2 regions of the Pseudomonas koreensis genome follow, and region 2 is predicted to be linked to the other one. Evidence: predicted binding sites of a transcription regulator. Region 2 holds the regulator's gene; the other holds the start of a gene.

Region 1 (5,127 bases), 2.0 Mb from region 2:
GGGGGATGTTGAAACCTTCAGCTTGCGGCTCGCGCCGAATCATCCGCTGCATCTTCCATTCGAATGCCAGTGTCAGGCTCACCGCCGCGCACGCCAACCCCAGCGCCAGACCCCACCAGACGCCGGTCGGCCCCCAATTGAGGTGGAACGCCATCCACCACGCCGCCGGTGCGCCAATCAGCCAATAGCAAGCGAGCCCCACGAGAAATGTGGTCTTGGCATCCTTGAGCCCACGAATGCAGCCCATGGCAATTGTCTGGGTTCCGTCGAACAGCTCGAACCACGCCGCGACCGCCAATAGGCTCACCGCCAGACGGATCACCTCGGCAAATGCCGGGTCGTTATGGTCGAGGAACAGGCCGACCAATTGGTTCGGCCACAGCCAGAACACCAGGGCAAAGCCGAGCATCACCACCGCGCCGAAAGCGATGCCGACCCGCCCGGACATCCGTGCATCGACCAGTTGCCCGGCGCCGTAGTGTTGGCCGACGCGCATGGTGATGGCGTAGGACATCCCGGCCGGGACCATGAACGCCACCGAAACGATCTGCAGGGCGATCTGATGCGCGCCCATTTGCGTACTGCCCATGGTGCCCATGCACAGCGCAGCGAAAGCGAACAGGCCGACTTCCACCGCATAGGTGCCGCCAATCGGCAGGCCCAGGCGCCAGAGTTCCTTCAGGTATTGCCGATTCGGCCGCGACAGGCCAGTGCGCAGCGGATAAGCGTCATACGCCGGATGCCGGCGAATGTGCCAGGCCAACGCCAGTGCCATGCAATTGGCGACGATCGCCGTGACCAGACCGATGCCGGTCAGCCCCAGGTGCGGCAGACCGAACATGCCGGTGATCAGCGCGTAGTTGAGGAGGAAGTTGGCCACGGTGCCGGCGAGGCTGATCACCATCACTGGCGTCGCCCGGCCAATGGCACTGGTGAAGCCGCGCAGGGCCATGAAGCTCAGATAACCGGGCAGAGCGAAGGGCAGGGCGATGAGGAATTGCCCGGCGGCGTTGACGTTGGTTTCGGTCTGGCCGAACAGCAGCAACACGGGTTTGAGATTCCACAACAGCAGCCCGGCGCCGAGCGCCATCAACCAGGCCAGCCACAGCCCGGCCTGAGTCAGGCGCGCGGCACCAAGGATGTCGCCGGCGCCCTGACGGATCGCCACCAGTGTGCCGACCGCGGCGATTACGCCGATGCAGAAAATCGACACGAACGAGTAACTCGCCGCACCGAGGCCACCACCGGCCAGCGCTTCGGGACTCAAGCGCGCCATCATCAGGGTGTCGGTCAGCACCATCAGCATGTGCGCCAACTGCGAAGCAATCAGCGGCCCCGCCAGCCGCAGAATGGCCCAGAGTTCGGTACGCACAGGATGCCGCATGGTCATCACCACCCAAATATCAGAGGGAACAGAAGAGCGTCGATTCTCGGCGCTTGGCAGGCGTTGCACAAAGGGATAAAAAGGATGGGTGGCATGATTAATACTCATGCTGAAACGTGCCCGCCGATTTGGCCCTACCCCCGCTACTGGAGCTTTTTGTATGTCCCGACGCCTGCCGCCGTTGTATGCCCTGCGCGCATTCGAAGCGGCAGCGCGACACAGCTCGTTCACTCGCGCGGCGGAAGAACTGTCGATTACCCAGAGCGCGGTCAGTCGGCACATGCGCACCCTTGAAGAACATTTCGCCTGCCGACTGTTTCACCGCAGCGGCCGCAATCTGCAACTGACCGAATCGGCACGGCTGCTGTTGCCCGGTATCCGCGAAGGCTTCGCCGCCCTTGAGCGAGCCTGCAACACCTTGCGCGCCGAGGACGACATCCTGCGCATGAAGGCGCCATCGACCCTGACAATGCGTTGGCTGCTGGCGCGCTTGAGCCGCTTCCGCCATTTGCAACCGGGCAATGAGGTGCAACTGACCAGTGCGTGGATGGACATCGATTCGGTGGACTTCAACAACGAACCATTCGATTGCGCGGTGTTGCTCAGCGACGGGCATTTCCCACCGGACTGGGAAGCGAGCCTGCTGTTTCCCGAGGAATTGATTCCGGTCGGCGCGCCGAACCTTCTTAATGATCAACCCTGGACCGTGGCGCGTCTCGCCGCCGCTGAACTGCTGCACCCGACTCCGGATCGCCGCGACTGGCGCAGTTGGCTGGAGCGCATGGGTTTGTCCGATCAGATCTCGCTCAAGGGCGGGCAGGTGTTCGACACCCTGGAACTGGGCATGATCGCGGCGGCGCGCGGCTACGGTGTGTCAATGGGCGATTTGTTGATGGTTGCCGAAGATGTCGCGCAAGGACGCTTGAGTCTGCCGTGGCCGACGGCGGTCGCCAGTGGCCTGAATTATTACCTGGTGTGGCCAAAAACCCGTCCGGGAGGTGAACGTTTGCGCCGTTTGAGCGACTTTCTGCAAAGCGAAGTCCGCGCCATGCAACTCCCGGCGGTTGCGCGCTTGAGCTGAAACGTTCGAGCCGGCACAATGCCACTACTGCGCCATACCCACGCAACGCGCTCAAGTATTCGGTTTTACCGCCGACTAGGAGCATGTGGAACCGTCGTGCCGGTTTCGCGCTACCCCATTATTAGAATATTTTCCGGGCAATTACCGCGATCAAGGAGGATTCGGTGGCTCGGCCAGGAGCTGTTCATGTCTCAACCTCGTGCTCGGATCGCCTCGCAGTTGGGCCTCGCCCTCGCTGTAATACTGGCGATAGTTATCAGCGGCAGTACGGTGTTCGCCTTGCGTTCGCTGGATTCCGCCAACCTCGCCACCCGTGAAGAGCATCTGGCCAGTGAGGCCCGGCTGCTGGCCGATCAACTGAGTACCTTCCACGGTACGCTGCGCGAAAGCACCCTGCGCCTGAGCGGGCTGTTTGAAAAACGCTTCGGGGGCGGCTTGAGTGTGCACCCGGATCAGCCAGTGGCCGTGGCCGGCGTGCAGACCCCGGGCCTGCATCTGGGCAACGAGGTGCTGAACAACAACTTCAAGGAAGTTGACGAGTTCAAGCAGATGACCGCCGGCGTGGCCACGGTATTCGTGCGCAGCGGCGAAGACTTCATTCGCGTCAGCACCAACGTCAGCAAGCAGGACGGCACCCGTGCCATCGGCACCGTGCTCGATCATGCCAACCCGGCCTACGCGAAGTTGATGGCGGGGCAGAGTTATGTCGGCCGCTCGCTGCTGTTCGAGCGCTACTACATGTCGCAATACACCCCGGTACGCGACGCGGGCGGCAAGATCATCGCCGTGCTGTACGTCGGCTTCGACTACACCGACGCGCAAAACGCGCAGTTCGCCAATCTCAAGCGCTTCCGCATCGGCAAGACCGGCTCGCTGGCCCTGCTCGACGAGCAGAACAAATGGCTGGTGCCGATTGCCGGCGTGGAAAACCTGGATCAAGCCGCCCCGACCATCAACAACCTGGTGAAAACCCCGGGCAAGGGCGAGTTCTGGAGCGACAAGGGCGAAGACTTCTACAGCATCGCCGTACCGTTCGAAGGTGGCCCGTGGTCGGTGGTAGCGAGCATGCCGAAAGCCGAGATCCGCGCGGTGACCTGGAGCGTCGGTACGCAACTGGCGATCGGCAGCCTGCTGGCGATGTTGCTCGCGGTCGGTTCCGTGGTCTGGCTGCTGCGCAGCAAGCTTGCGCCACTGGGCGATCTGGTGCGCCAGGCCGAGGCCTTGGGTGCCGGTGATCTGAGCGTGCGTCTGAACGTATCGAGCCACGACGAAATCGGTCAGCTTTCCCGCGCCTTCAACCAGATGAGCCAGGCCCTGTCGACCATGGTCGAGCATATCCGTCGTGCCTCGGAAGAGGTCAACAGTCGCGCGCAGGCGCTGTCCGGTTTGTCCGGTGGTGCTTACGAAGGCATGGAGCAGCAGTCGGGCGAAATCACCAGCATGGCCGGCGCCGTGGAAGAGTTCAGCGCGACGTCGCTGAACATTGCCGACAACATGGGCGCGACGCAGCGTCTGGCGCAGGAAAACGCCCAGCAAACGCAGATCGGCCGCAGCTCGATGGAAGAAGCGTCGTCGTCGCTGGAGCAGATCGCTGGCGCGCTGAACAGCACCGCCACGGTGATCAACACCCTCGGCCAGCGCTCCCAAGAAATCGGCGGCATTGTTGGCGTGATCACTTCGATCGCCGAGCAGACCAACCTGTTGGCGCTCAACGCTGCGATCGAAGCCGCCCGTGCCGGTGAGCAGGGCCGCGGTTTTGCCGTGGTGGCGGACGAAGTGCGCAGCCTCGCCTCGCGTACCCGTCAGGCCACTGACGAAATCTCCAGCATGATCCACAGCATCCAGCAGGAAACCGGCAATGCGATCAGCACCATGGAGCAGGGTAACGTGCTGATGCAAGAAGGTCTGTCGCGTAATGCCAACGTCGCCTCGGCACTGGCGCGGATCGACGAACAGAGCCGCTCGGCAGGCCAGCAGTTTGCCGCGATCACCACAGCAACTCAGGAGCAGAGCAGTACCGCGACGTTGCTCAGCAGTAACCTGCAGAGCATTGCCCTGGCCAACAGCGAGCAGCGTGAAGTGGTTTCTAACCTGGCTGTTACCGCGAAAGAGCTGGAGAAGCTGGCGGCGGATCTGCGTTCCGAGGTTGATCGCTTCCGTTGATGCACCTTTGAAACAGCTATCGCGAGCAGGCTCGCTCCCACAGTAGTCGGCGTAATTCACAAATATTGTGAAGGCCCGATGTCCCTGTGGGAGCGAGCCTGCTCGCGAATGCTTTTTCCCCACCGCTTCTTTGGACTTGCTGAAACGTTTCCGCAGCGCTATAAAAATGGCACAACTCCAATAAAGGCTGCTGCCATGACCCCGCTCAAACTCCTCGTCGCCCTCGGCGCATTCTCTGCCGCTTCCCACGCCATGGCTTGGGACTATGTCCTGCTTGACGCCAACACTCCGGCAAAAAACTGGACGATCACCAGTGAGCAACTCGGTGTAAAAACCGCCAAAGCGTTTTCCGTGACCCTGCGTACTCTGCATGGCGGTCGTCAGGAGGGCGTCAGCATTGTCGATATCGATAACGGCACGATGAAGCTGTCGGTGGTGCCGACCCGTGGCATGAACGTGTTGCAGGCTTCGGTGGGCGACGTGCGCATGGGCTGGGATT
Region 2 (5,127 bases):
CATTCGCTCGAAAAATTATCTGGTCCTGGCAACCACCAGCCAGAAACAGGTTCTAACCGCCGCTTATCACAGTTACAAGCGTTGCGGGCTGGCCGGCTGCATCCTGACTAAACTGGATGAAACGGCCAGTCTCGGCGAAGTGTTGAGCCTGGCGATCAGTCATGAATTGCCGGTCGCGTACCTGACCGATGGCCCACGGATTCCGGATGATCTGCATCTGCCGCGCCGTCATCAACTGGTCAGCCGCGCCGTCAGCGTGCAAATGCAGGAAGAACCCAGCGAAGAAGCCATGGCTGACATGTTCGCTGATATCTATCACAGCCCGACCAAGCAGGTTGGCTGAGGTAATCATGAACAGTTTTTGTACCTACATCGATGGTCTGCCACGCATTGTTCCGATCGGGAACGCGCAGCCAGTAATGTGGCCTCCGTCTATGCAAGACAAGGTAAAGAAATAACATGGGCAGCATGCATCCCGTACAGGTGATCGCGGTGACCGGCGGCAAAGGTGGCGTCGGCAAGACTAACGTGTCAGTGAACTTGTCGCTGGCGCTGGCAGAGCTTGGCCGTCGGGTCATGCTGCTGGACGCCGACCTGGGCCTGGCAAATGTCGACGTTCTGCTGGGGCTGACACCCAAACGCACACTGGCCGACGTGATCGAAGGCCGTTGCGAATTGCGCGACGTGCTGTTGCAGGGGCCGGGCGGGATTCGCATCGTGCCGGCGGCCTCCGGCACGCAGAGCATGGTGCACCTGAGCCCGGCGCAACACGCCGGTCTGATCCAGGCGTTCAGCGACATCGGCGACAATCTCGACGTGCTGGTGATCGACACCGCTGCGGGTATCGGTGACTCGGTAGTCAGTTTCGTTCGCGCTGCGCAAGAGGTGTTGCTGGTGGTGTGCGATGAGCCGACTTCGATCACCGACGCCTACGCGCTGATCAAGTTGCTCAATCGCGACTACGGCATGAACCGCTTCCGCGTGCTGGCCAACATGGCGCAGAGCCCGCAGGAAGGGCGCAACCTGTTCGCCAAGTTGACCAAGGTCACGGATCGTTTTCTCGACGTCGCCCTACAATATGTCGGCGCCGTGCCTTACGACGAAAGTGTGCGCAAAGCGGTGCAGAAGCAGCGCGCCGTCTACGAAGCCTTTCCCCGTTCCAAGTGCGCGCTGGCCTTCAAGGCCATCGCCCAGAAGGTCGACACCTGGCCGCTGCCCGCCAACCCGCGCGGTCATCTGGAATTTTTCGTCGAGCGTCTCGTGCAGCAAACCGCAGGGCCTGTGATATGACCGCCAGTGGCATGAATCTTTACAAAAAGTCGGCGCGTGACGCGCAATACGAATTGATCGAGCGCTACGCGCCACTGGTCAAGCGCATTGCCTATCACTTGCTGGCACGCCTGCCGGCCAGCGTGCAGGTCGAAGACCTGATCCAGGCCGGGATGATCGGTTTGCTCGAAGTCTCGACCAAATACGACGCCAGCAAAGGCGCCAGTTTCGAAACGTACGCGGGCATTCGAATCCGCGGCGCGATGCTCGACGAAGTGCGCAAAGGGGACTGGGCGCCACGCTCGGTTCACCGTAATACCAGGATGGTCAGCGACGCGATTCGCTCGATTGAAGCTAAAACCGGCCGTGACGCTAAAGATCACGAGGTTGCGGCCGAACTCCAATTGAGTCTCGACGATTACTACGGGATTCTGAATGACACCTTGGGCAGTCGCCTGTTCAGTTTCGACGACCTGTTGCAGGACGGCGAACACGAAGGGCTGCACGAGGATGGCGCCAGTGCGCATATGGAGCCGTCACGCGATCTGGAAGATGAACGCTTCCAGGCGGCGCTGGCGGACGCGATTGCCAATTTGCCGGAGCGTGAGCGACTGGTGTTGGCGCTGTACTACGACGAAGAGCTGAACCTCAAGGAAATCGGTGAAGTCCTTGGCGTCAGTGAATCGCGGGTCAGCCAGTTACACAGCCAGTGCGCGGCCCGTCTGCGGGGGCGTTTGGGGGAGTGGCGAGCGCGCTGAAGGCAGTGTGGGGACACTGCGAAACGAGGCTGGTGCGGTGATCAACGGCGCCGGTCTCGATCCGTTGTGCTCCAGACAAACTTTAAGTGCTGCGCCGATTGATTGAAGTGGCGCGTCCAGGTGCTGGGCGCGTTTAAGACTGCTTGGAGGTCGAATTGAACAAAGACATGAAAATCCTCATCGTTGATGACTTCTCAACGATGCGGCGGATCATCAAGAACCTGCTGCGCGATCTTGGGTTCACCAACACCGTCGAGGCCGACGATGGCACCACTGCCATTCCGGTGCTCAACAGCGGCAGCATCGACTTTCTGGTAACGGACTGGAACATGCCGGGCATGACCGGTATCGACCTGCTGCGCCACGTGCGTGCCGATGAAAAACTCAAGCACCTCCCGGTGTTGATGGTGACTGCCGAAGCCAAGCGCGAGCAGATCATCGAGGCCGCTCAGGCCGGTGTGAACGGTTACGTGGTCAAACCTTTCACGGCTCAAGCGTTGAAAGACAAAATCGAGAAGATTTTCGAACGCATCGGCTGATGAATGCGCGGGGGAGCTATGGAGCATAACGAATCATCCCAGGGCGATTTCGAATCGACCCTGAAAAAACACGCGGTCGAACTGGTCGAAAGTCTTGAAAAAGGCAGGTTCGGCGACGCGGTGCAACTGATCCATGAGCTCAATCAGACCCGTGACCGCGGCCTGTATCAGGAAGTGGGCAAGCTCACACGTGAACTGCACAGTGCGATCGTCAATTTCCAGATCGATCCGCACATGCCGCAGGCCGAGGAAGTGTCGCAAATCACCGACGCCACCGAACGTCTGGGCTATGTGGTCAAGCTGACGGAAGCCGCGGCCAACCGCACCATGGATCTGGTGGAAAGCGCCACGCCGGTGGTCAACAGTCTGGCTGATGAAGCGCAGACGTTGAGCGCCGATTGGGGCCGCTTCATGCGTCGCGAGGTCGGGGCTGAAGAGTTCCGCGAACTGGCGCGCCGGGTCGACGGTTTTCTGTCACGCAGCAGCACGGACAACCGTGCGGTGTCGAGCAATCTCAACGACATCCTGCTGGCTCAGGATTACCAGGACCTCACCGGTCAGGTGATCAAGCGTGTGACCCAACTGGTCACCGAAGTCGAAAGCAATCTGCTCAAACTCGTGCTCATGGCCAGTCAGGTCGACCGCTTTGCGGGCATCGAACATGACCGCGCCGCAATGCTTGCCGAAAAAGATCCACAAAAACATCTCTCGCAGGGTGAAGGTCCGCAGATTCATGCCGATAAACGAGAAGACGTTGTGTCCGGTCAGGACGATGTGGACGATTTGTTATCCAGCCTTGGATTCTAGTATTTCGGAATTTCAGGTTTTTTGGGTTTTTAGACCTGTAGGAGCACCCCATTAATGAGCTTCGGCGCCGATGAAGAGATCCTTCAGGATTTCCTGGTTGAGGCCGGCGAGATTCTTGAGCAACTGTCCGAACAACTGGTCGAGCTGGAAAGCCGCCCGGATGATGCAGATCTGCTCAATGCAATTTTTCGCGGTTTCCACACTGTAAAAGGGGGCGCCGGCTTCCTTCAGCTCAATGAGCTGGTGGAGTGCTGTCACATCGCCGAAAACGTGTTCGACATCCTCCGTAAGGGTGAGCGTCGCGTTGATGCAGAACTGATGGACGTGGTGCTGGAAGCACTGGACGCGGTGAACAGCATGTTCAGCGAAGTCCGCGAGCGTGCACCGATCACCGCCGCCACGCCGGAACTGCTGGCCGCGCTGGCGCGTCTGGCCGAGCCGCAATCGGCTGATGAAGCGGTTGCTGCACCGGTAGAAGTGGTGGAAGAGCCGGTCGCCGAAAGCGCATCGGAAGACATCACCGATAACGAATTCGAACAACTGCTGGACTCGCTGAATGCCGTCAAGGCACAAGCCGAGGCCCCGACTGCTGTTGTGGCGCCCGCGCCGGTTGCCGACACGGCCGCCAGCGATGAAATCACCGACGCCGAGTTTGAGTCGCTGCTCGATCAACTGCATGGCAAAGGCCAGTTTGCTGTCGATGCGGTCGCTCCGGCGCCAGCAGCAGCGGCTCCGGCCGCGCCTGCTGCGGGGGACAGCTCGGACATCACCGACGACGAATTCGAAGCCTTGCTCGATCAGTTGCACGGCAAGGGCAACTTCGCCGTTGACGCGCTGGAATCGGCGATCGCTTCGGCGCCGGCAGCACCTGCTGCACCGGCTGCCGCTGCGGCCGGCAGCGACCTGATCAGTGATCACGAATTCGAATCGCTGCTCGACCAATTGCACGGCAAAGGCAAGTTTGACGCCAGCGCTGCGACTGCCGGCTCCGCGTCGAGCGTCGCCACGCCAGCAGCGAAAACTCCGGCCGCCGCTGCTGCGCCGAAACCTGCGGCCAAGCCTGAACCGAAAGCCGAGGCGCCGAAACCGGCCGCCGCTGCTGCACCGGCTCCGGCCCGTGCTCCTGCGACACCGCCGCCGGAAAAACCGGCCAGCGAAGCGGAAACCACCGTGCGCGTCGATACCGCGCGTCTCGACGAAATCATGAACATGGTTGGCGAGCTGGTACTGGTGCGTAACCGTCTGGTGCGCCTGGGTCTCAACAGCGGCGACGAAGCCATGTCCAAGGCCGTGTCGAACCTCGACGTGGTCACCGCTGACCTGCAGACCGCCGTGATGAAGACGCGGATGCAGCCGATCAAGAAGGTCTTCGGGCGCTTCCCGCGTCTGGTTCGCGACCTTGCGCGGCAGCTGAAGAAAGAGATCAACCTGGAACTGGTGGGTGAAGAAACCGACCTCGACAAAAACCTTGTCGAGGCCCTGGCCGACCCGCTGGTCCACTTGGTGCGCAACGCCGTCGACCACGGCATCGAGTCGCCGGAAGAACGCGAAGCATCGGGCAAGGCCCGTGGCGGTCGCGTAGTGCTGGCGGCCGAGCAGGAAGGCGATCACATCCTGCTGTCGATCTCCGACGACGGCAAAGGCATGGACCCGAACGTCCTGCGTTCGATCGCGGTAAAACGCGGTGTGATGGACAAGGACGCGGCCGATCGCCTGAGCGATACCGAGTGCTACAACCTGATCTTCGCCCCGGG

What was found. The regulator FliA, encoded in region 2, starts transcription of late flagellar genes. The targets are predictions, from matches to a motif close to CTAAAGTTTNNNNNNNNNNNGCCGNTAA.
Region 1: the regulator FliA is predicted to act here: its motif matches at 2,516-2,543, upstream of J2Y90_RS05030 (methyl-accepting chemotaxis protein).

Annotation. Positions count from the first base shown of each region.
Region 1 covers NZ_JALJWP010000001.1:1,067,552-1,072,678, reverse strand. Annotated here, with positions in the region: gene J2Y90_RS05040 (NorM family multidrug efflux MATE transporter) at 1-1,384, opposite strand, end outside; gene J2Y90_RS05035 (LysR substrate-binding domain-containing protein) at 1,545-2,465, shown strand; gene J2Y90_RS05030 (methyl-accepting chemotaxis protein) at 2,652-4,628, shown strand; gene J2Y90_RS05025 (aldose 1-epimerase family protein) at 4,824-5,127, shown strand, end outside.
Region 2 covers NZ_JALJWP010000001.1:3,047,109-3,052,235, forward strand. Annotated here, with positions in the region: gene flhF (flagellar biosynthesis protein FlhF) at 1-343, shown strand, start outside; gene fleN (flagellar synthesis regulator FleN) at 460-1,290, shown strand; gene fliA (RNA polymerase sigma factor FliA) at 1,287-2,027, shown strand; gene J2Y90_RS13690 (chemotaxis response regulator CheY) at 2,195-2,566, shown strand; gene J2Y90_RS13695 (protein phosphatase CheZ) at 2,585-3,373, shown strand; gene J2Y90_RS13700 (chemotaxis protein CheA) at 3,428-5,127, shown strand, end outside.